4 regions of the Streptomyces zaehneri genome follow, and region 3 is predicted to be linked to each of the others. Evidence: riboswitches for the same ligand, from Rfam matches in the RefSeq annotation. Region 3 holds a riboswitch; each other region holds the start of a gene.
What was found. A riboswitch is a leader RNA that binds a small molecule or an ion and turns the genes downstream of it on or off. The one in region 3 is predicted to bind cyclic di-AMP.
Positions count from the first base shown of each region.

Region 1: linked by a shared signal. The riboswitch ahead of QQM72_RS32760 (M23 family metallopeptidase) and the one ahead of QQM72_RS24620 (M23 family metallopeptidase) in region 3 are both predicted to bind cyclic di-AMP.
Region 2: linked by a shared signal. The riboswitch ahead of QQM72_RS05965 (M23 family metallopeptidase) and the one ahead of QQM72_RS24620 (M23 family metallopeptidase) in region 3 are both predicted to bind cyclic di-AMP.
Region 4: linked by a shared signal. The riboswitch ahead of QQM72_RS35450 (transglycosylase family protein) and the one ahead of QQM72_RS24620 (M23 family metallopeptidase) in region 3 are both predicted to bind cyclic di-AMP.

Region 1 is NZ_JASTTJ010000025.1:28,000-33,436, forward strand. Features, by position in the region: gene QQM72_RS32750 (HPr family phosphocarrier protein) at 1-117, shown strand, start outside; gene QQM72_RS32755 (GntR family transcriptional regulator) at 344-1,039, opposite strand; gene QQM72_RS32760 (M23 family metallopeptidase) at 1,228-1,971, opposite strand; cyclic di-AMP (ydaO/yuaA leader) riboswitch at 1,987-2,152, opposite strand; gene QQM72_RS32765 (M16 family metallopeptidase) at 2,355-3,743, opposite strand; gene QQM72_RS32770 (M16 family metallopeptidase) at 3,740-5,089, opposite strand; gene QQM72_RS32775 (DNA gyrase/topoisomerase IV subunit A) at 5,359-5,437, shown strand, end outside.
Region 2 is NZ_JASTTJ010000003.1:74,450-79,886, reverse strand. Features, by position in the region: gene QQM72_RS05975 (DUF6250 domain-containing protein) at 25-741, opposite strand; gene QQM72_RS05970 (rhamnogalacturonan lyase family protein) at 756-2,651, opposite strand; gene QQM72_RS05965 (M23 family metallopeptidase) at 2,892-3,869, opposite strand; cyclic di-AMP (ydaO/yuaA leader) riboswitch at 3,874-4,033, opposite strand; gene QQM72_RS05960 (alpha-galactosidase) at 4,338-5,437, opposite strand, start outside.
Region 3 is NZ_JASTTJ010000015.1:185,411-190,847, forward strand. Features, by position in the region: gene QQM72_RS24605 (MarR family winged helix-turn-helix transcriptional regulator) at 116-640, opposite strand; gene QQM72_RS24610 (dihydrofolate reductase family protein) at 709-1,836, shown strand; tRNA gene QQM72_RS24615 (tRNA-Met) at 1,908-1,981, shown strand; cyclic di-AMP (ydaO/yuaA leader) riboswitch at 2,305-2,471, shown strand; gene QQM72_RS24620 (M23 family metallopeptidase) at 2,481-3,503, shown strand; gene QQM72_RS24625 (aldo/keto reductase) at 3,752-4,696, shown strand; gene QQM72_RS24630 (PrsW family glutamic-type intramembrane protease) at 4,767-5,437, opposite strand, start outside.
Region 4 is NZ_JASTTJ010000029.1:94,482-99,918, forward strand. Features, by position in the region: gene QQM72_RS35435 (DUF501 domain-containing protein) at 1-413, opposite strand, end outside; gene QQM72_RS35440 (FtsB family cell division protein) at 554-1,030, opposite strand; gene eno (phosphopyruvate hydratase) at 1,189-2,475, opposite strand; gene QQM72_RS35450 (transglycosylase family protein) at 2,904-3,620, opposite strand; cyclic di-AMP (ydaO/yuaA leader) riboswitch at 3,624-3,810, opposite strand; gene QQM72_RS35455 (transglycosylase family protein) at 4,016-5,041, opposite strand; gene QQM72_RS35460 (cytochrome P450 family protein) at 5,246-5,437, opposite strand, start outside.

The DNA of each region.
Region 1 (5,437 bases), on a different contig from region 3:
GCCCAGGGCGGCGAGGAGATCGTCCTCGCCTCCGAGGCCGACGGCGCGGACGCCGCGCTCGACCGTCTGGCGAAGCTGGTCGCCGAGGGTCTCGAGGAGCTCCCCGAGACCGTCTGAGCGCGTGGCCCCCTTTGCGCCTGAGCCGCCACCGCACTCGCGGATGCGGTCGTGCGTCATCGGGGGTGCTCAATTGACGGTGATGGCGTTCGTCACTTCAAAGGTGTCGTCCCGCTAAACCACGAAGGGCTCGTCCGAATTATCGGGCGAGCCCTTCGCATTTCCCGCTACGGGCAGCAGAAATAATCCCCCGCGAATTATCCCCTCTTTGTATACGGCCCTCGTGTTAATGCCGCAGACCCGTCATGTTTACGGGAGGTTGCGAAGTCCTCACACGGTCGGCGCGCTCGGGCCCGCCGGAAAAGCGCAGCCGGTGCGCGCCCGTCGCGCGCTCGGTGTGCAGCGCCGTGATCGCCCGCGCACGCTCGCCGTCGCCGCGCGCCACCGCGTCCACGATCGCGCCGTGCTCCGCCCAGGACTCCACGGGGTTGGCCGGGGCCTCCACCGCGTACATCCAGGCGATCTTGTGGCGCAGCTGGGTGAGCATCGACGTCAGGGCATGGCTCCCGGAGGACTGGGCGAGCGTCTCGTGGAACCAGCCCCCCAGGGAGCGCAGGTCCTCGCTGTTGCCCCGCCTGGCCCGCTCCTGGCCCAGCCGGACGAGGCCGCGCAGCACCTTCAGATGGGCCTCGGTGCGGCGCTGGGCGGCCCGGGAGGCGCCGAGCGGCTCCAGGAGCATGCGCATCTCCAACAGGTCCGCGGCCTCCTGCTCGGTCGGCTCCGCGACGCACGCGCCCGCGTGCCGCCGCGTGACGACGAAGCCCTCGGCCTCCAGCGTGCGCAGCGCCTCCCGGACGGGCACGCGGGAAACGCCGTAGCGGCGAGCGAGGAGTTCCTCGGTGAGGCGGCTGCCGCGCTCGTAGACACCCGCGACGATGTCGTCCCGAATGGCCGTGCACACCGAGTGCGCCGGAATACGCATGACGGACCTCCGCCTTAATCCCCGTGAAACGTCGACGATTGACGTGTGTTCCGTGACTCTATTGCAATGGGCGGGGATTTCCGATGGCGGGCCGGAATCCAGGGATATTTTTTGGACAGCGGGGCCTCGAAAACGGCGAAAGCCCCGGCCGGGAGGGCCGGGGCAAGACGATCTGTCGCCGTGGGTCGTCAGACGTTCACGCCGTGGTTGCGGAGGTAGGCGACCGGGTCGATGTCCGAGCCGTACTCCGCGGTGGTGCGGGCCTCGAAGTGCAGATGCGCGCCGGTGACGTTGCCGGTGGCGCCGGACAGGGCGATCCGCTGGCCCGGGGTGACCTGCTGGCCCACCGACACCTCGATGGACGACAGGTGACCGTACTGGGTGTACGTCCCGTCGTTCATCTTGATGACGATCTGGTTGCCGTACGACCCGCCCCAGCCGGCCTCGACGACGGTGCCCAGGCCGACCGCGTGCACGGTGGTGCCGCTGGCCGCGTGGAAGTCGATGCCGGTGTGGCTGCCGGAGGACCACAGGGAGCTGCTGGCCTGGTAGCTGGTCGACACGTAGGAGCCGGTGATCGGCGAGACGAAGGTGTTGAGGCGCTTGCGCTCGGCCTCGCGGGCCGCACGCACGCGTGCCTCGCGCTCCTCCACGGCCTTCTTGGCGGCGGCCTGCCGGGCGGCCTCCTCGAAGGCCGCGTGCTTCTGCACGGCGACCTGGTCGTCGACCTGCTCCGCGACGGCCTCGGACGCGGTGACGACGGGGATCAGGCCGGTCTGCTCGGGGCTGGGCTCGGCGGCGAGGGCCGGGGTGGCGGCGACGGTGGCCATCACGCCGGTGGTGGTGAGCGCCGCGACGCCCGCCGCGCGAGCGGTGGTCCGCTGCATCCGGCCGGGACGACGGTGCTTGCCGGGCGCGCAGGTGAACGCCATGAAGTCGGGTGTGTCCTTTCCTTCCTTCTCGCCTACCGGGTTAGCTGACGGGTTCGGAGCAGGAAGGTCTCCTACGGACCCCCTCGCGATCACGCGCGGGCGTCCGATTCACCCCAGGGACTGCACATGGGTCCCCGGCTCCCCTGGCTCGCGCCGTACGGGGACTCGGCGATGACTGTCCGGTGCCGCGGCTGCGGCGCACTGCCTGACGAACAGCCCGCATGACGCTAAGCGGCGCGGGTTTCAATCCTCAAACGGATCCCGGTTTTTGTAGCGCATCCCACAGGGCAGACGGGCAACCTCCGCATCAATTCGGACATAGGGAAGCCCTGGTGACGCTTTCGCCGACCAGGGCCCCCACAAGCGCGTGCCGTTGCCGGGACCTACTCCGCGGACACGACCTTCACCTCGCCGATGCCGAGGGCCTCGACCGGCTCCTTGATCTGGGCCGCGTCACCGACCAGCACGGTCACCAGTCGGTCCACCGGGAAGGCGTTCACGGCCGCCGCGGTGGCCTCCACGGTGCCGGTCGCGGCGAGCTGCTGGTACAGCGTGGCCTGGAAGTCGTCCGGCAGGTGCTGCTCGACCTGGTCCGCCAGCGTGCCGGCGACGGCCGCGGCGGTCTCGAACTTCAGCGGCGCCACACCGACCAGGTTCTGCACGGCGACGTCACGCTCGGCGTCGGTCAGCCCCTCGGCGGCGAGGGTACGCAGCACCTTCCACAGGTCGTCCAGGGCGGGGCCGGTGTTCGGGGTGTCGACGGAGCCGCTGATGGCGAGCATCGCGGCCCCCGTGCCGTCGGGGGCGGACCGCAGGACCTGTCCGAACGCGCGGACCCCGTAGGTGTAGCCCTTCTCCTCGCGCAGGACACGGTCCAGCCGGGAGGTGAGGGTGCCACCGAGGCAGTACGTGCCGAGCACCTGCGCGGGCCACACACGGTCGTGCCGGTCGGCGCCGATCCGGCCGATCAGCAACTGCGTCTGGACGGCGCCCGGACGGTCCACGATGACGACCCGGCCGGCGTCGTCGGCGGTCACCGGCGGCACGGGCCGCGCCTGGGCCGAGGAGCCCTTCCAGGCGCCCAGGGTGTCGCCGAGAAGCGCCTCCAGGCCGACACCGGTGAGGTCGCCGACGACCACGGCGGTGGCCGTGGCGGGACGGACGTGCCTCTCGTAGAAGGCGCGTACGGCGGCGGAGTCGATCTTCTCGACCGTCTCCGCGGTGCCCTGGCGCGGCCGCGACATCCGCGCGGTGGCCGGGAACAGCTCCTTGGAGAGCTCCTTGGCGGCGCGCCGGGAGGGGTTGGCCAGCTCGTGCGGGATCTCGTCCAGGCGGTTGCGGACGAGGCGCTCGACCTCGCTGTCGGCGAACGCGGGGGCCCTGAGGGCGTCGGCGAGCAGACCGACGCCCTTGGCCAGGCGCGAGGCCGGCACTTCGAGGCTCAGCCGGACACCGGGGTGATCGGCGTGCGCGTCCAGAGTGGCGCCGCAGCGCTCCAGTTCGGCGGCGAACTCCTCGGCGGAGTGCTTGTCGGTGCCCTCTGAGAAGGCCCGCGCCATGATCGTGGCGACGCCGTCGAGGCCGGCCGGTTCGGCGTCCAGGGGTGCGTCGAGGAGGATCTCGACGGCGACGACCTGCTGGCCGGGACGGTGGCAGTGCAGCACGGTCAGGCCGTTGGCCAGCGCGGTGCGCTCGGGCGCCGGGAACGCCCACGGCCTGGCCTCGCCCGCCCGGGGCTGGGGGTGGAAGTCCATCGTGGCGAGCTCGGTCACCGGGCCGCCTCCTCGTTCTCGTCCTGGTCGGCGGGGGCTTCGGCGGCGGTCGGCTCGTAGACGAGCACCGCTCGGTTGTCGGGGCGCAGGCGGGCCTTGGCGATCTCCTGCACCTCGTCCGGCGTCACGTCCAGCACACGCTGGACGGCGTTGAGGGCGAGCTGCGGGTCGCCGAACAGGACGGCGAACCGGCACAGTTCGTCGGCGCGGCCGGCGACCGTGCCGAGCCGGTCGAGCCACTCGCGCTCCAACTGCGCCTGTGCACGCTCCATTTCCTCGGCCGTGGGGCCCTCCTCGGCGAACCGGGCGAGCTCCTCGTCGATGGCGGCCTCGATGACGGGCACCTCCACGTCACCGGACGTCTTCACGTCCAGCCAGCCCAGGGAGGGCGCTCCGGCGAGCCGCAGCAGGCCGAAGCCGGCCGCGACGGCCGTACGGTCGCGGCGCACCAGCCGGTTGTAGAGGCGGGAGGACTCGCCGCCGCCGAGGACGGTGAGCGCCAGGTCGACGGCGTCGCACGCGCGCGTGCCGTCCTCGGGCAGGCGGTAGGCGGCCATCAGCGCGCGGGCCGGCACCTCCTCCTCGACGATCTCGCGCAGCTGCTCGCCGATGACGTCGGGCAGCCCGCCGTCACGGGGGGCGGGCTTGCCGTCGTGGCCGGGGATGGAGCCGAAGTACTTCTCGACCCAGGCGAGGGTCTGCTCCGGGTCGATGTCACCGACCACGGAGAGGACCGCGTTGTTGGGCGCGTAGTACGTGCGGAAGAACGCGCGCGCGTCCTCCAGGGTCGCCGCGTCCAGGTCGGCCATCGAGCCGATCGGCGTGTGGTGGTACGGGTGGCCTTCCGGGTAGGCGAGAGCGGTCAGCTTCTCGAAGGCCGTGCCGTAGGGGACGTTGTCGTAGCGCTGGCGGCGCTCGTTCTTGACGACGTCGCGCTGGTTCTCCATCGACTCGTCGTCCAGCGCGGTGAGCAGCGAGCCCATGCGGTCGGCCTCCAGCCAGAGGGCGAGCTCCAGCTGGTGGGTGGGCATGGTCTCGAAGTAGTTCGTGCGCTCGAAGCTGGTGGTGCCGTTGAGCGAGCCGCCGGCCCCCTGGACCAGCTCGAAGTGCCCGTTGCCCTTGACCTGGCCGGAACCCTGGAACATCAGGTGCTCGAAAAGGTGAGCAAGACCCGTACGCCCCTTGACTTCGTGGCGTGAACCGACGTCGTACCAGAGGCACACCGCCGCGACGGGGGTCAGGTGGTCCTCCGAGAGCACCACGCGCAGGCCGTTGGCCAGACGGTGCTCGGTCGCTGTCAGGCCCCCGGAGCCTGCCTGGGCTGTGGCCGTGTGACCCATGGGCATGTACGTCCCTTCCGATCGCGGACGCGGTCGTCGAAACCGCGGTTTTCCTGCCGGTCCTGCCACTGTATGCAAGCGTGCGGACGGTCCGCGAAGTTCCCGGACGACATACGCCGAGAGCGAGATCGCGTAGCCTGCGGGCAGCCGTGGAGGAGATGCCTCTGCGTTCGGGCCGGACGGCCGACGCCGGGTCCCGCCCGCGCTGTCAGTGCCACGGTCCACAATGGTCCGCGTCAGATCCCGTATCACGCCCCAGCAAGGAGCCGGCAGCGATGGCCCGCCGCAGCACGAAGACCCCGCCGCCCGACGAGTCGTTCGAGGAGCGGATCCTCGACATCGACGTCGTCGACG
Region 2 (5,437 bases), on a different contig from region 3:
AGACACCCTTAAAGACTTTGCCAATCAGGGAATAAGGGACCACGCCCGGAAGTCGTTGATCCGGAAATGGCTCCAGGTGGTGCGGAAGGCGAAGTGCCCGCCCGTGTAGGGCTCCGGGTCGGTGTGGTCGAAGACGAGCCGGCCGTTGTTCCACCAGCGGACGACCGAACCGTCGGAGACGATACGGACGTGGTTCGGCTCGTTCGCGACGAGCAGCGGCTCGGTGTAGTCGTAGATCAGCGGACGCACCCCCGCCTCGCCGACATAGCGGCGCAGCCGGGTCGTGGTGTTGGTGTTGGCGCCGTAGCCGACGTAGTACGTCTTGAGGTAGTCGTACTCGGCGAGGGCGCCGCCGCGCGGGGTGGCGAAGAGGTTCTCCGGGGAGCGGACGTCGACGGCGTTCCAGAAGTTGTTGAGGTCGGAGACGCGGTCGTTGACCCCGCCCGCGGAGACGGGCGTGGCCACGTACTCGAGGACGTACGGCCCTTCGAGCGGCCGCTTGAACCAGATCGTCGCCCCGGCGGGCACGTCGACCTCCAGGGTCCCGCGGGACGCGGTGACCGTTCCGCCCTTCTCCAGTTCGACGGCCCACTGGCGCAGGCCGTGCCGGAAGTCGTCGTGGGCGATGAGGCGGCGGTGGCGGGGCCGGCCGCTCGCGGCGGTCGCGGCCGTGGCGGGGGCGAGGGCTGCCAGCGCGGCGCCGGCGGCGAGGGCTCCGAACGCCCTGCGGGTGGTCGTCATGATGGTCGGCTCCTTCAGTGGGCGGGGGTGGTGAGGTGCGGCTCGGGGACGCGGCGGGTCTCGGTGCCGAGGTAGTAGTCGGTGTACGTGGACTGGAGGTAACCGCGGACGGTCCAGCCGAGGCGGTACGCGGGGTTCTGGGCGAGCGTGTAGACGCGGGTGTCGGTCGGCACGGTGCTGGTGTAGAGGCGCAGGGCGGTGTGGTCGGCGGTCTCGGCGAGGATCTCCTCGCGCCAGTCGCCGACGAGGTCGCCGTAGAACGGGGTGGCGTTGCGGGCGCCGGAGACGACGCCGGCCGGGTCGAAGACCGTCGCGCTGCTCTCGGTCGCCGGGTCCCACTTCTCGACGCGGGTGAAGTCGAGCAGTTCTGACGCCTTGTCACCGTCCCACCAGATACGGAAGTTGACGCTGGGAGTGGTGGCGGAGACCTTGCCGCCTCGGACGTTGAAGACTCCCGCGCCGGGCCGCGTCACGTCGGCGGTGGACGTCCAGTACTCGTAGCCGCGGTGGCCGGGGTCGATGTCCGCGGCGTTCCCGCGGCCGGTGTCGAGGTCCGCGTCGCTCACCGGGCTCGTCGGGTGCGAGCCGGTGACCAGCCGCTCGCCGGTGGCGGCGTCGTAGTAGTACCAGGGGAAGGCGGAGACGATGCCCAGCTCGGACTGCTGGATGGCGAAGCCCTCCAGGCCGGGCCGGTCGGGGTCGAGGTCGGCGATGTCGAAGCGGTCGCCGTGGATGGCGCCGTCGACGACGTAGCGCAGCGTGCCGTCGCCGTTCACGACGTAGTTGCCGTCGGCGATCTCGTCCCTGCCGTCCCCGTCGACGTCGACGGTGCGGATCTGGTGGAAGCTGGTCGCGCCGGTCGCCGGGTCCACCACGTACTTCCAACGGCGTTCGAGATCTGTGCCGTTGAAGTCCCAGGTCTGGAAAAGGACCCGGAACGAGCCGCGCTTGGCTCCGACCCGGGTGACCAGCTTGGTGACCAGGCTGGGGTGTTCGCCGTCGAGGTAGGCGATGCCGAAGTGGCCGCCGGAGGGGCCGTCGGCCACGAAGTCGTCGGGGACGGGCTGACGGGTCCGCTCGGCGCCGGTCGCTCCGTCGATCACCGACACGAACTGGTTCGCGGGCGAGGCGGCGGTGACCTGTGCGCCGTCGGCGAAGGTGGTCCCGGCGGCGGTGTGCGCCAGCACCTCGGCGCGGCCGTCGGCGTCGAGGTCGTAGACGGTGACGTTGTCGTCGTTGCGATAGCCGCCGATCGCGGTGGACCCGCTGATCGCGGCGGGCGCCGGGTCGTTGGCGCCGTTCCCGCCGACCTGGGTGTACGAGCCGGGTCCGAGGTCGACCCGCCACAGGCGCTCGCCGGTGAGCGTGTAGGCCTCCAGCAGATCGGGCCTGTCGCGGGTCCCGGACAGCCGGCTGACGACCAGCTCGTAGCGCCCGTCGCCGTCGAGGTCACCCGGCCAGGCATGCTGCACGGTGTAGCCGTCGGCACCGGCCAGCGGGATCTCGGCGTAGCCGTCGGTGAAGCGCAGAGCCGCCGCACTCGGCTTCTGCACCCGCCCGTCGACGACGGCGCGGACGGTGTACGTGCCCGCCCCCGGACTGTCGTCCTGATAGGTCGTCGACTTGCGCAGCGGCTCCCGGTTGAGCCGGCGTCCGTTCTTGTAGACGTTGAAGGCGATGGCGTTCGCGTGCCGCGCGTACTCGGTGCCGAGCAGCCGCCAGCTGAGGAAGGTCCCCTCGCCGGACGGGGTGGCGACCAGGCCGCGGTCGAGGTTCTCGACGATCCGGCGCGGGACCCCGGTGGCGTGCCCGGCGGGCGCGGAGACGAGTCCGGCCAGCAGGGTGACGGCGGTGACGGCGGCCGCGGCCGCGGCGCCCTTGATGAAGATGCGTCGGTCGACGCCGGACACAGGACCTCCGAAGAGCGATAGAAAGCGCTTGCTCGCTGACGGGGATCACTGTGTCCCCACTCTGTCCCGCCTGTCGACGGGGCAAGAAGGGCTGCCACAAGAACGCAACAGAACGATCATGAACGCGCAAAGTCCGACACCGGCCCTCCCCTCCCCCGGACACACCGAAGGCCGGACCCGGGGATCGGGGTCCGGCCTTCGGCCGCGTGTCAGGCGGGAGGTCGTCGCGGTCGGCGGGGGTCAGCCGACGGAGACGCCGTGCGCGCGGAGGTAGGCGATCGGGTCGACGTCCGAGCCGTAGTCCGGCGTGGTGCGGATCTCGAAGTGCAGGTGCGGGCCGGTCACGTTGCCGGTGGCGCCGGAGAGGCCGAGCTGCTGGCCCGCGGTCACGGTCTGGCCGGCCGAGACGGAGAGCTGGGACAGGTGGGCGTACTGGGCGTAGTAGCCGTCGGCGAGCCTGATGACGACCTGGTTGCCGTACGCGCCGCCCCAGCCCGCGGAGACGACGGTGCCCGCGCCCACGGCCTTGAGGGAGGTGCCGGTCGGGACGACGAAGTCGGTGCCGGTGTGGTAGCCGCTGGACCACATGCTGCCGGCCGTGTGGTAGGCGGTGCCGACGACGGCGCCCGCCACCGGCAGCGTGTAACCGCCGGAGGTACCGGTGCCGCTGTCGGCGGCCTGGGTGACCGCCTTCGAGGAGGACGAACCGGATGAAGAAGACGAAGACGACGAGGACGAGGACGAGGACGACGAGGACGACGACTTGGTCCCGGACGCCTTCGGCTTCGAAGCGGAGGACGAGGAGGAACCGGACGACGAACCGGTGCTCGCGGCCTTCTTGCCGATCGAGAGCTTCAGGCCGGGGTGGATCAGCGACGGGTCGCCGCCGACGGCCTGACGGTTGTCCTGGTACAGCTTCTGCCAGCCGCCGCTGACGTTCTGCTCGTCGGCGATCTTCGACAGATAGTCGCCGGACCGCACGGTGTAGGACTTGGCCGTCGTGGCGGTGGCCGACTTCCGCGCCACCGGCACGGACTGCACGGCCTTTTCCGGAACGGCCTGGGAGGCCGACTGCGCGACGGACTGCGCGGGGGCCGCGTGCGCGCCGGCGGCACCTATGAGCGGAAGGGCGAGCGCGGCGCCGCCCGTTCCGGCGACGGCTATGGAACGAGTGAAGCGCTGGGTCTTCGGACGGCGGTGCTTACCCTTCGCGGGCATGGCGAATTCCTCTCCGGCGCCTGCGAGGTCAGCTGTCGGGTGCGGACTGGAGATGCCCGGCCGCGCCGAGGCGCGGCTTTACCCCAAAGCCTGTTCCGGAGACCGGAACAGGCGGTTGTACCTGTGGGTCCCCCGCTCCTGCCAGATACGGGTGGGTGTGCGGACTCCGGGCGGTGGCAGGATTCGGCGTCCGTCCGGATTGGTGTGGAACGTAAGCGACCGGGACGCACAGGGACAAGCAGCGGTTGCGCCGCTCACGCCTTTCTCTTGATCCGCTGTGAGAATTCCCGGTCACACTCCGTGAGACAAGGGGGCCATCCACCGCCAAGCACCCTGGAAAGGCATGCGAATTACGTGAACATGACGGGCGACATACGGTCACGGATATGACGCTGCTCACGTGACAGCTCTCCAGGTTCCTTAATTCCAGAGCTAGTTGGAATTAAGGAACCAATTCGGACAGAAACCTCAGATGCGACGCAGCCGGATAACCGTCGCATCAAGGTCGCCCCGCAGTCCGGTGCGCAGCCCGTGATGGAGCAGCACCGCTCCCCGGTGGACTTCGCCCGTTTCGCGGCATTCGTACGATGCCGCCGGGTCGAGTCCGCGCAGCCGCAGCGCCGGAACGGGCTCGCCGAACCGCTGCGCCTGGAGCCAGGCGAGGACGACACTCTCGTCACCGCGCACGTACTGGACCGCGCTCAGGCCGCCCGCCGGGGGCCGCAGCCGGTACAGGTCGCCCTGTTGCACGAGCGGCCGGATCTCCTTGTAGAGGTCCACCCATCGGCGCGCCTCGGTGAGCTCCTCCTCGCTCCACCGCGAGAGGTCCCCGCCGACGCCGAGCACGCCGGCCATGGCGCTGACGAAGCGGAAGCGCAACGAGCTGACCCGGCCGTTGAGCTGGGCGTTGGGACTGTCGGTGACCCATGCCGCCATGACCCGAGCGGGGTGGATCTGGCTGAAGCCGTGCTGGATGTCGAGCCGGTCGAGCGGATCGGTGTTGTCGGAGGTCCACACCTGGTCGGTGCGGCTCATGATCCCGAGGTCGATGCGCCCGCCGCCGCCGGAGCAGGACTCGAAGGCGACCTGGGGGTGGGCCTCCCGCAGCCGGTCCAGGAGCGCGTACAGGGCCCGTACGTGGTCGACCCAGAGGCGCTGCGGGTAGGGGTCGTCCGGCCAGCCGGCGTCGGTGAAGCAGCGGTTGAAGTCCCACTTCACATAGTCGACGGGCGCGCTGGACAGGAGCGCGTGGAGCTGCTCCCAGAGGTACTCCTGGACGTCCTCGCGCGCGAGGTTCAGCACGAGCTGATTGCGGAACTCCGTCCGCTTTCGTCCGGATTGGAACTGCACCCAGTCGGGATGCGCCCGGTACAGCTCGCTGTCCGGGTTGACCATCTCGGGCTCGACCCAGATGCCGAACTGCATGCCGAGGCCGTGCACCTGGTCGGCGAGGGGCTTCAGCCCGTTCGGGAAGCGGTCGGGGTTGGGCCGCCAGTCGCCGAGCCCGGCGTGGTCGCCGGTGCGCGCACCGAACCAGCCGTCGTCGACGACGAAGAGTTCCACGCCGA
Region 3 (5,437 bases):
ACTGGTTTGTGGCGCCCCTCACGAGGCCGCGGCCGGGCGGTCGCGGTCGGGCGGTCGCGGTTGCAGGGCCGTGGTCACGGGGCCGTGGTCACAGGGCCGCGATCGCGGTCCGCGGTCACGGGGTTCCGGAGCAGGGTGACGAGCGGCGGCGCCACGGGAGGTCCTCCGGTGCCGTCTCGCCGCCGTCCTTCTCCTGGAACCCGCGTGCGACCTGCGTGAAGATCTCCTCCAGCTGCCCCACCTGCTCGGCGGTGAGCCGGTCGAACAGGGCCGTGCGGACCGTCTCGACATGGCCGGGCGCCACGTCCTCCAGCACCGCCATGCCCTCGTCGGTCAGGACGGCGACGCTGCCGCGCTTGTCCCACTGGCAGTCCTCGCGCCGCAGCAGCCCGTCCTTCTCCAGCCGGGAGACCGCGTAGGTCAGCCGGCTGCGGGTGATCTTCAGCCGCTCCGCGAGGTCGGTCATCCGCAGCCGCCGTTCCGGGATGTCGGAGAGGTTGGCGAGGATGGAGTAGTACAGGTGGGGCATGCCGGCCTCCTGCTGGAGCTGCCGGTCGATCGCGTCCTCGAGGAGGAGGTAGCCGGCAACGTACGCGCGCCAGGCGCGTTGCTCCTCGGGGGTGAGCCAGCGAGTCGTCATGCTCCCAGTGTAAGTTTGTTTCAAACTTGAACCAAGCCCTGCCCGTCATCCCAGGGAGAGCCGCGCCGATGCCGTACCCGTACGTCCTGCTGTCCGCCGCCGTCTCCCTCGACGGCTATCTGGACGACACCACGCCCGAGCGCCTGCTCCTCTCCAGCCGCGCCGACTTCGACCGCGTCGACGAGGTGCGGGCCTCCGTCGACGCCATCCTCATCGGCGCCGGCACGATCCGCGCCGACAACCCCCGGCTCCTCGTGAACTCCCCCGAGCGCCGTGCCGCCCGGGTGGCCGCCGGACTGCCGCCGTACCCCCTCAAGGTCACCGTCAGCGGCTCCGGCGACCTCGACCCGGCGGCGAACTTCTGGCACACGGGCGGCGAGAAGGTCGTGTACACGACGGAGAAGGGCGCCGAGCGGGTCCACGCGCTGGGCATCGCCGCGGACGCCGTCCCGCTCGGCCCCGAGCTGGACTGGCGCCGCCTCCTCGAACACCTCCACGACGTGCGCGGCGTACGGCGCCTCATGGTCGAGGGCGGCGGAACGATCCACACCCAGCTGCTCCGGCAGGGCCTCGCCGACGAACTCCAGCTCGTCCTCGCCCCGCTCTTCGTGGGCGACCCGGCCGCGCCCCGCCTGTTCGGGCCGGGCGGCTACCAGGGCGGACGCCTGCGCCTGGTGGAGACCCGGCGCATCGAGGACGTCGTCCTGAACCGCTACGAGCCCACCGCCCCCGGCGCCGGACCGCTGCCCGCCGCGGCCGACCGGCACTGGCTGGCCCTCGCCTGCGCCCTCGCCGCCGACTGCCCGCCGTCGAAGACCGCCTTCAGCGTCGGCGCGGTGATCGTGGCCGCCGACGGCACGGAGCTGGCGCGCGGCCACTCCCGCGAGGCCGGCGACCCGGTCGTGCACGCCGAGGAGGCCGCCCTCGCGAAGCTCGACCCGGCCGACCCCCGGCTGCCCACCGCCACCGTCTACAGCAGTCTCGAACCGTGCGCCCGCCGCTCCTCCCGCCCGGCCCCCTGCGCCCGCCTGATCCTCGACGCGGGGGTGCGCAGGGTGGTCACGGCCTGGCGCGAGCCGGACACCTTCGTCACGGAGGCGGACGGAACCGGCCTGCTGACGGCCCAGGGCGTCGACGTCCTCGTGCTCCCGGAGTACGAGGAGCGGGCGAAGGAGCCGAACCGCCACCTCCTCTGAGGCCGCTGGGGCCCCGTGGATCAAGCGATGTGCTTTCTGTCCCTCTGATGCCGTACAGTTGTGTTCATCGCCGCGGGGTGGAGCAGCTCGGTAGCTCGCTGGGCTCATAACCCAGAGGTCGCAGGTTCAAATCCTGTCCCCGCTACTGATGAACCGAAGGCCGGAATCCGAAAGGGTTCCGGCCTTCGGTGTTTTCGTCGACGGCTTCGACCGTTTCCCTCACTCTTGGTGACCGGTCGACCGCCCTGCGCATAACGACTGAGTCACCATCAAGAATCCCATGACTGATGAAGCGTTTCCGGGGCATGTCGAGGCGTGGTCAACTCGCCCGTTTTTCACCGCTGGTAGCCCAAAAGTCCAGGCCGGAAATGTTGTTGATCAAGAGGAACGGCTTGGAAACCCACCCCCGGGTCTATTAACGTTCGATAACGCAGCGCGGTCGTCCCAGCCGGCACCAGAGTCGGCTCCGTGCGGCACGTGCCGAATCCCGCAAGGGAACCGGGGAACCACCACCATGGGGTGAATCACGCGGAAGCCGTCGTGAACTCGCAGAGTCCACGACACGTATACGCGCGTAGGAGACCTTCCCGCTCCGAACCCGTCAGCTAACCCGGTAGGCGACGGAAGGAAAGGAGTGCGCCCGCGTGGCGTCCAACCCGCCTGCCCCCGAGGCCCCTTACGCGCCCAGCCAGCGGTCCACCGAGACCTTCGGCTACGGCGGCTACCGCACCGACGAGGGACCTTGGGAGGAGTGGAACCCCACCGCGGAGTCCACTCGCCCGGTACGCGGCAAGCACCGCGTCGCCAAGCAGCGCGGCGGCGGATTCGCCCGCAGCTCCACCGTTCTCGGCGTCGGCGTCATAGCCGCCGTCAGCGCGGGTGGCATGGCCAGCGCCAACACCGGCAAGGCCCCGGTCTCCATCTCGATGCCGGACCTGCCCAACGTGGGCTCGCTCATCTCCGACGACGAGCCCGCCCCGGAAGCCGCGCCGGCCCTCGCCAGCTTCGGCTCCGAAGCCGCCGTGGACACCGAGGAGAGCGCCGCCGACGCCGGCGAGGCGCTGCGCAGCCGGATCATGGCGCAGGCCGAGTCGCAGCAGTCCCAGGTCGAGGTCAAGGCCCTCGCCGCAGCGGCCAAGGCCGAGTCCGACGCCGCCGCCAAGGCCGAGAAGGAGGCGGAGGCCAAGGCCGCCGCCGCGAAGAAGAAGGCCGCCGAGGAGGCAGCCGCGAAGGCCGAGGCCGCGCGCCTGGCCGAGCTGGCCAAGCAGTACACGCTGCCGACCTCCTCGTACACCATCACCTCGACCTTCGGTCAGGCCGGTTCGCTCTGGTCCTCCGGCTACCACACGGGTCTCGACTTCGCCGCGCCGACGGGCACGCTCATCAAGGCCGTCCACAGCGGCACCATCACCGAGGCCGGCTGGGCCGGTTCCTACGGCTACCGCACCATCCTGACCCTGGACGACGGCACCGAGCTGTGGTTCTGCCACCAGTCGTCGATCAGTGTCAGTGTCGGCCAGAAGGTCGCCACCGGTGATGTGATCGGCCGGGTGGGCGCGACCGGGAACGTCACCGGGGCCCACCTCCACCTCGAGGTCCACCCGGGCGGCAGCGCCGAAGGCATCGACCCGGCGGCCTGGCTGCGCGACAAGGGCCTCAACCCCTGAGTCGTCCCTCCGGGGACCCCGAGCCGTCCCGCCAGGACCCCTGAGCCGTTCCCTCGGACCTCCGGGTGCCTGAGCGGGTTCGTCCGGTCACCCCTGATCCACCCGCCAGCCTTGACGCCCTCCGCGTCGGGGCTGCCGGTCTTTGCCGGTCACAGGTACCGGCCACAGGGCCGGTCATACGTGCTGTTCACATGTTCTTCGCGTCACGCCCGGAATGGGCGGGCCGGTGCCGCCCGTTGACACGAAGCATGACTTCACTTCGCAAGCTCGGCTCCTCCGACCTCGAGGTCTTCCCGCTCTCCCTCGGCGGCAACGTCTTCGGCTGGACCGCCGACGAGACGGCCTCCTTCGCCGTACTCGACGCCTACGCGGCCGCGGGCGGCAACTTCATCGACACCGCCGACTCCTACACGGCGTGGATCGAGGGCAACAGCGGTGGTGAGTCCGAGACCATCATCGGCAGGTGGGTGCAGGCCCGGGGCAACCGCGACGACGTCGTGATCGCCACCAAGGTGAGTCAGCACCCCGAGTTCCCCGGCCTGTCCGCCGACAACATCAAGGCCGCCGCCGACGCTTCGCTCCGCCGTCTGGGCACCGACCACATCGACCTCTACTACACGCACTTCGACAAGCCCGAGGTGCCCGTCGAGGAGATCGTAGGCGCGCTCGACGAGCTGGTGCGGGCGGGCAAGGTACGGCACATCGCCGCCTCCAACATCACGCCCGAGCGCCTCCAGGAGTCCCTGGAGTTCTCCGACCGTGAGGGCCTGGCCCGGTACGTCGCCCTCCAGCCCCACTACAACCTGGTCTCCCGCGACACCTACGAGGGCGGACTCCAGGACCTCGCCGCCCGCTTCGGCATCGCCGCCGTCCCGTACTTCGCCCTGGCCGCCGGCTTCCTCACCGGCAAGTACCGGCCCGGTACGACCGTGCAGAGCGCCCGCGCGGCCGGCGCCGCCAAGCACCTCGACACGGAGCGGGGCCGCAACGTCCTCACCGCCCTGGACGAGATCGCCCAGGCCCACGGCACCGAGATCCCCACGGTCGCCCTTGCGTGGCTCGCCGCGCAGCCCACGGTGGCCGCGCCGATCGCCTCCGCGCGGACGGTCGAGCAGCTGCCGGCGCTGCTGGGGGTGGCGCAGCTGGAACTGACGGCGCAGGAGATCACCCGGCTGACCGGCGCCTCGGCCTGATGACCTGACGCGGGCCTCGACCCTGCCTGCGCCGGGCCTCGACCCTGCCTGCGCCGGGCCTCGGCCCGGCCTACCGGTGCGAGTGGGGAGCGGGATACGGTCCCGCCGGATACCCGGGTCCGGGTCCGGGGATGTGTCCGGGTCCGTGGACGTGTGCCGAGGGGTACCCGTACCCGTACCCGTACCCGTTCCCGTACCCGTTCCCGTACCCGTTCCCGTACCCGTACCCGTACCCGTACCCGTTCCCGTACGTCGGCGCCGTCGGACTGCCGTACACAGGCGCGGTCGGATGGCCGAATCCGGCGCTGTGACCCTGGCCGTGGGCCGGACCCTGGCCGTACCCGTACACCCCTTGGACCGGCCAGGGCGGCGGGGCCACCCGTACCGGCGGGGCCGTCATCCGGGCCGCGTGGTCCAGCGCGGGCCGGGCGACGTCCGTCCGCCGCCACAGTTCGTTGAGCAACTCCCGCTCCCGTACGAGGAAGTCCGCGCCGGCCCGCCCCCGTCGGCCGCGGTGCCGCAGGAACGCGAGGGACGTCGCGTACGCCTCGTACCGCGCGACCTCCCGCGCGGCCGGTTTGCCGAGGTGACGGCCGGCGTACTCCCGGGCCAGTCGCCGGGCCCGCATCGAGCCGAGCGCGAACGGCTCGGCCGGGGTGAGCCAGCCGGCGGCCGCGTAGGCGGGCAGTTCCTCGCGCACGGTGCGCAGCTCGCGTTGCCGCGTCCACACCACCAGCCAGG
Region 4 (5,437 bases), on a different contig from region 3:
GCGACGAGCACGTGCAGGCACTTCACCCGGTCCGGCATGCCGCCCGCGCTGGGGAAGTTCTTCAGTTCCTCGATCTCGTCCCGGCGCCGGATGTAGTCCTCGTGCGCGGCACGGTAGGCGGCGGCCAGCTCCGGGTCGGCCTGGAGCCGCTCCGTCATCTCCTTCATCACGCCGTTCGCCTCGAGCGTGCCGATGGCCGAGTTGGCCTTCGGGCACGTCAGGTAGTACAGCGTCGGGAAGGGCGTGCCGTCGGGCAGGCGGGGGGCCGTCTCCACGACGTCCGGCTCACCGCACGGGCAGCGGTGCGCGATCGCGCGCAGACCGCGCGGCGGCCGTCCGAGCTGCTGCTTGAAGGCCTCGACGTCCGCGTCGGTGGGCTCGGTGCGCGGGGTGGTCGGCGGGGGCGTTTCCATGCCTGTCTTTCTATCGGTTCTGGCCACCGGCTCCGGCCACCGGCTCTGGGTACCGGGTTCCGGCTGCCGGCTCTGGCTGCCGGCTCTGGCTGCCGGCTCTGGCTGCGGGTTCTGGCTGCCGGTTCTGGCTGCGGGTCGGTTCACTGGTCGGAGGCGTCGGACTTGTCGACGCCGTCCCAGACGTTCGAGTACCAGGGGCGGTCGGCCGCCCCGAGGTCGGTGCGGGACTGCCTGGCCGCCTCCGGGTCGATCACGACGAACCCGGTCTCCCCCGGCAGCACGTAGTGCAGCCGCTCCCGGATCTGCTGCTCGGCGTAGGCGTCGTCCTGCCAGCGCGCCTTGAGGTCGCGCAGCTGCTCGACGCGTTCGCCGGCCTGCCGCTTCTCGCGCTCCAGATCGGCGATCTCGGCGCGCTGGGAGACGTACTGCCGCATCGGGTAGGCCAGGGCCACGATCAGCGTGCACAGGACGAGCGCGAGGAGCGCGGCACGGCCGGTGAGCCGGGAGCGGCGGGCCTGGCGCTTGGTCTGGGAACGGTAGACCCGGGCCGCGGTCTGCTCGCCGAGCAGCTTGATCCTGGTCGCGGTGGAGAAACGGTCCCGGTCCTTCACGGCCACTGCTTCCCGCCTCCCGTCTCACACGTGCGTACGTCCCCGCACACGGTACGGGACCGGTACGGGGACGTACGTACGACTGGCGGAGCCTTGACCCGGTTAGGGTCGGCGGCTCAGCCCTTGCTGTGCCCGAGGTCCGCGGAGCGGACGCGCGGGAGGGTTCAGCCCTTGAAGCGCGGGAAGGCGCTGCGGCCGGCGTACACCGCGGCGTCGTCGAGGATCTCCTCGATGCGCAGCAGCTGGTTGTACTTGGCGACGCGGTCCGAGCGGGCCGGGGCGCCGGTCTTGATCTGACCGCAGTTCACCGCGACCGCGAGGTCGGCGATGGTGACGTCCTCGGTCTCGCCGGAGCGGTGGGACATCATGCACTTGAAGCCGTTGCGCTGGGCCATCTCGACGGCGTCGAGGGTCTCGGTCAGCGAACCGATCTGGTTGACCTTGACGAGCAGGGCGTTGGCGGAGCCCTCCTCGATGCCGCGGGCCAGACGCTCGGGGTTGGTGACGAAGAGGTCGTCGCCGACGATCTGGACCTTGTCGCCCAGCTTGTCGGTGATGACCTTCCAGCCGGCCCAGTCGTCCTCGTACAGCGGGTCCTCGATGGACACGAGCGGGTACGCGGAGACGAGCTCCTCGTAGTACTCGGTCATCTCGGCGGCCGAGCGGGACTTGCCCTCGAACTCGTACTTGCCGTCCTTGTAGAACTCGGACGCGGCGACGTCGAGCGCGAGCGCGATCTGCTCGCCGGGGACGTAACCGGCCTGCTTGATGGCCTCGATGATGAGGTCGAGCGCGGCGCGGTTGGACTCCAGGTTCGGGGCGAAGCCGCCCTCGTCGCCGAGGCCGGTGGACAGGCCCTTGGTCTTCAGCACCTTCTTGAGGGTGTGGTAGACCTCGGCACCCCAGCGCAGGGCCTCGGAGAAGGACTCCGCGCCGATCGGGGCGATCATGAACTCCTGGATGTCCACGTTGGAGTCGGCGTGCGAGCCGCCGTTCAGGATGTTCATCATCGGCACCGGCAGCAGGTGCGCGTTGGGGCCGCCCAGGTAGCGGAACAGCGGCAGGTCGCTGGCCTCGGAGGCGGCGTGCGCGACGGCGAGCGAGACGCCGAGGATGGCGTTGGCGCCGAGCGAGCCCTTGTTGTCGGTGGCGTCCAGGTCGAACATGGCCTGGTCGATCAGGCGCTGCTCGGTGGCGTCGTAGCCGACGAGCTCCGGGCCGATCTGCTCGATGACGGCGAGGACGGCCTTCTCGACACCCTTGCCGAGGTAGCGGTTGGGGTCACCGTCGCGGAGCTCGATGGCCTCGAAGGCACCGGTGGAGGCGCCGGACGGAACGGCGGCACGACCCGTGCTGCCGTCGTCGAGGCCGACCTCGACCTCGACCGTGGGGTTGCCTCGGGAGTCCAGGATTTCCCGGGCTACGACGACGTCGATGGACGGCACGAGCATCTCCTTCTTGGGATGTGACGCTGGTTGTGCGGGGCCCGGGGGCCTTGATGAGCCCTTGCTGAGCCTTGCGACTAGAGCCTAACCGCCCCGGGACCGTCGGCAGCCGACCGACCGTCCCGTGGACAGACAGACGGTACCTATTGTTTCCGCCCGGAACAAAGGGAGTGGCCGAGAAAAGCCGACAGGAGGTGACGAACGGGCAAAGAGAAACCCCGCTCCGGTGCGTACGGGGGAACACGCACCGGAGCGGGGGGCCCGTGGGGACGGGGGGTGACCCTCACGAGGTCTTCAGTGTGCCGACCTCGCATATGAGGGCGCTGTGGCTTCTCTGGGGGCCAGGTGTCACTTCACGTGAGGTGACACCCCCAGGCGCCGCGACACCCCAGATGCGGTGTCACTTCAGGCGCCGTGACGCCTCGGGCGCGGTGTCACTTCAGGTGCAGCTGCTGGCCCGGGTAGATCAGGTCGGCCTCGACGACGATGTCCTTGTTCAGCTCGAACAGCTTCGCCCAGCCGCCCTTGACCTTGTGCTTCTCGGCGATGGAGCTGAGGGTGTCGCCCTTGACGACCTTGTACTCGCCGTCGCCCTTCTTGACCTTCTTGCCGGTCGGGGTGGTGACCGTCTTGGAGGCGGCCGGGCGGTCGGTCGAGCGGGAGGCGCTCTGCTCCTCGGTCGAGCGGCTGCTGGTGCTGCCGCTGTTCGACGAGCCGGCGGAGCCGGAGGAGCTGGACGAGCCGGAGCTCGAGGAGCCGGCGCTCGAGCCGTTGTAGGCGGCGCCGGACAGGCCGGTGCCGCAGACCGGCCAGGCACCCTTGCCCTGGCCCGCGAGGACCTTCTCGCCGATGGCTATCTGCTGGGACTTGGAGGCCTGGTCGGCGGTGGAGGCGTAGGCGGTGCCGCCGTACGCGGCCCAGGTGGACGCCGAGAACTGCAGACCGCCGTAGTAGCCGTTGCCGGTGTTGATGGACCAGTTGCCGCCGGCCTCGCACTGGGCGACCGCGTCCCACTCGGAGGCGGTGGCGGCGGAGGCGTTGCCGGCCGCCATCAGCGGGGCGGCGATGGCGACGCCGGTGACGCCGGCGAGCGTGGCGACGCGGGTCGCCTTGGAGGGACGGCGGTGCTTGCCCTTGGCGGAAAACAGCATGGTGGATCCCCTCACCGACGCCTGCGAGGTGAGCTGTCGGGTTCGGGCCGTGTGAGTTGCCCGGCCACTTCCTCGCCCGTCGGAGCGCTGCTCCGTGGGAGGTGTGGCTTCACCCCGAGCCGTTCCGGTCAACCGACCGGCGCGGCACTTACCTTGGGTCCCCCGCTCCTGCCTACGGCGCTTGACGCGACGACTGTTCCCGGGTCGTCGCTGGCAGGATTCGGCGTTGCGACGGCCGGGGCCCGGGTTGCCGAGCGGCCTCGACCGTAGACACGCGATCGGCGGAATTTCAAAGACGATCAGGGCTTCTGAGACTCATCCCACACTTTCACCAAACCGGACATTCGGCGCGAAGCGTGACGCGAACTGCCACTGTTTTTCTTGGGCTTTGCGCCCTATTCCACCCCTGTGTCGAGGGTCTGACCGGCGGCGATGTTGCTCGGGTCGACACCGATGAGGTCCCGGTTCTCGGCATAGAGGGCGCGCCATCCGCCGTCGAGGCCAAGGGAGTCGGCGATGGACGCGAGGGAGTCGCCCTCCTGGACGACATAGGTCGCCGCGGCGTGCCGGCCGGCGGAGGCGGTGGTGGTGCCGTCCAGGCCGTCGTCGGTCGCGCTCTTGGTCGTGGCCTCGTCGGCGGTGGCGCCGCGGTGCTTGCCCGAGCCGAGGGAGCCGGTGTCGACGAGGCTCCAAGAACCTTCGTCCTGGACGTATTTGTCCGAGTCGTCCGCGCCCGGGGTCGCCGTGGACGAGTCGTCGCCCGTCGAGCCGTCGCTCCGGCCGCCGGAACCACCGGAGGTACCGGAGTCACCCGTGGCGGCGGAGGAAGGGGACGAAGGGGAGGAAGCGGATGCCGAAGGCGAACTGGATGAATCAGCGGACGAGTCGGACGATCCGGTCGAGGAGTTCTCGTCGGCCGTGGAGCCCGAGGCGCCCGAGGATCCGGACAATCCCCTGGACAGGTCGGACAATCCGGAAGAACCAGACGAGTCTGACGAGTCGGAAGAATCGTCCGCCACGCCGGTGTCCACGTTCAGCGCGCCGTTCTCCTGGGTGAGCCCGGAGGTCAGCCCGCAGGTGCCCCACGCGCCGATCCCCTCGGCCGCGAGCACCTTCTGCGCGACGGCGATCTGCTGGCTGCGGCTGGCCAGGTCGGGGCTGGTGGCGTAGTCGAGGCCGCCGTGCGCCTCCCAGTCCTTCTGGGTGAGGCTCAGGCCGCCGTACTCGCCGCCGCCCTCGTCGGCGCTCCACGAGCCGCCGGTCTCGCACTGCGCCACCTTGTCCCACACCGTGCCGTCCGCCGCACTCGCGCCGGAGGCGGCGAGCAGCGGGATGGCGATGGCGGAGCCCGTCACTCCGGCCGCGACAAGGAGGGCCGGGGCCTGGCGGGGGCGACGGTGACGACCGTTCCCGGAGAGCATGCGAGGGGCCTTTCTCTGGACAGCACTGACCGGCGCGGCAGGTGGAACCGATGCGTCGCGCTGACGAGAGAACGTATCGGCAGACGATCACTTGTCACAAGTTAATGCCGCGCAGATCACGTGAAGATCACAGACTTGAGTGTTGGTCACCTTTGCTCCGCCGAACGGTCACACTCCGGCTGACATCCGGTCAGATGCGGATCCTCATGAACCGGAATGCACCGGAGTGAACTCGACCGGCAAAGTCCGCAGTCCGCGCATGATGAGCCCGCCGCGCCACCTCAACTCGGCCGGATCCGCGGCCAGTCGGAGATCGGGCAGCCGGGTGAGCAGGGTGGCCAGCGCGGTCTGGCCCTCCAGCCGGGCCAGCGGCGCTCCCAGGCAGTAGTGGATGCC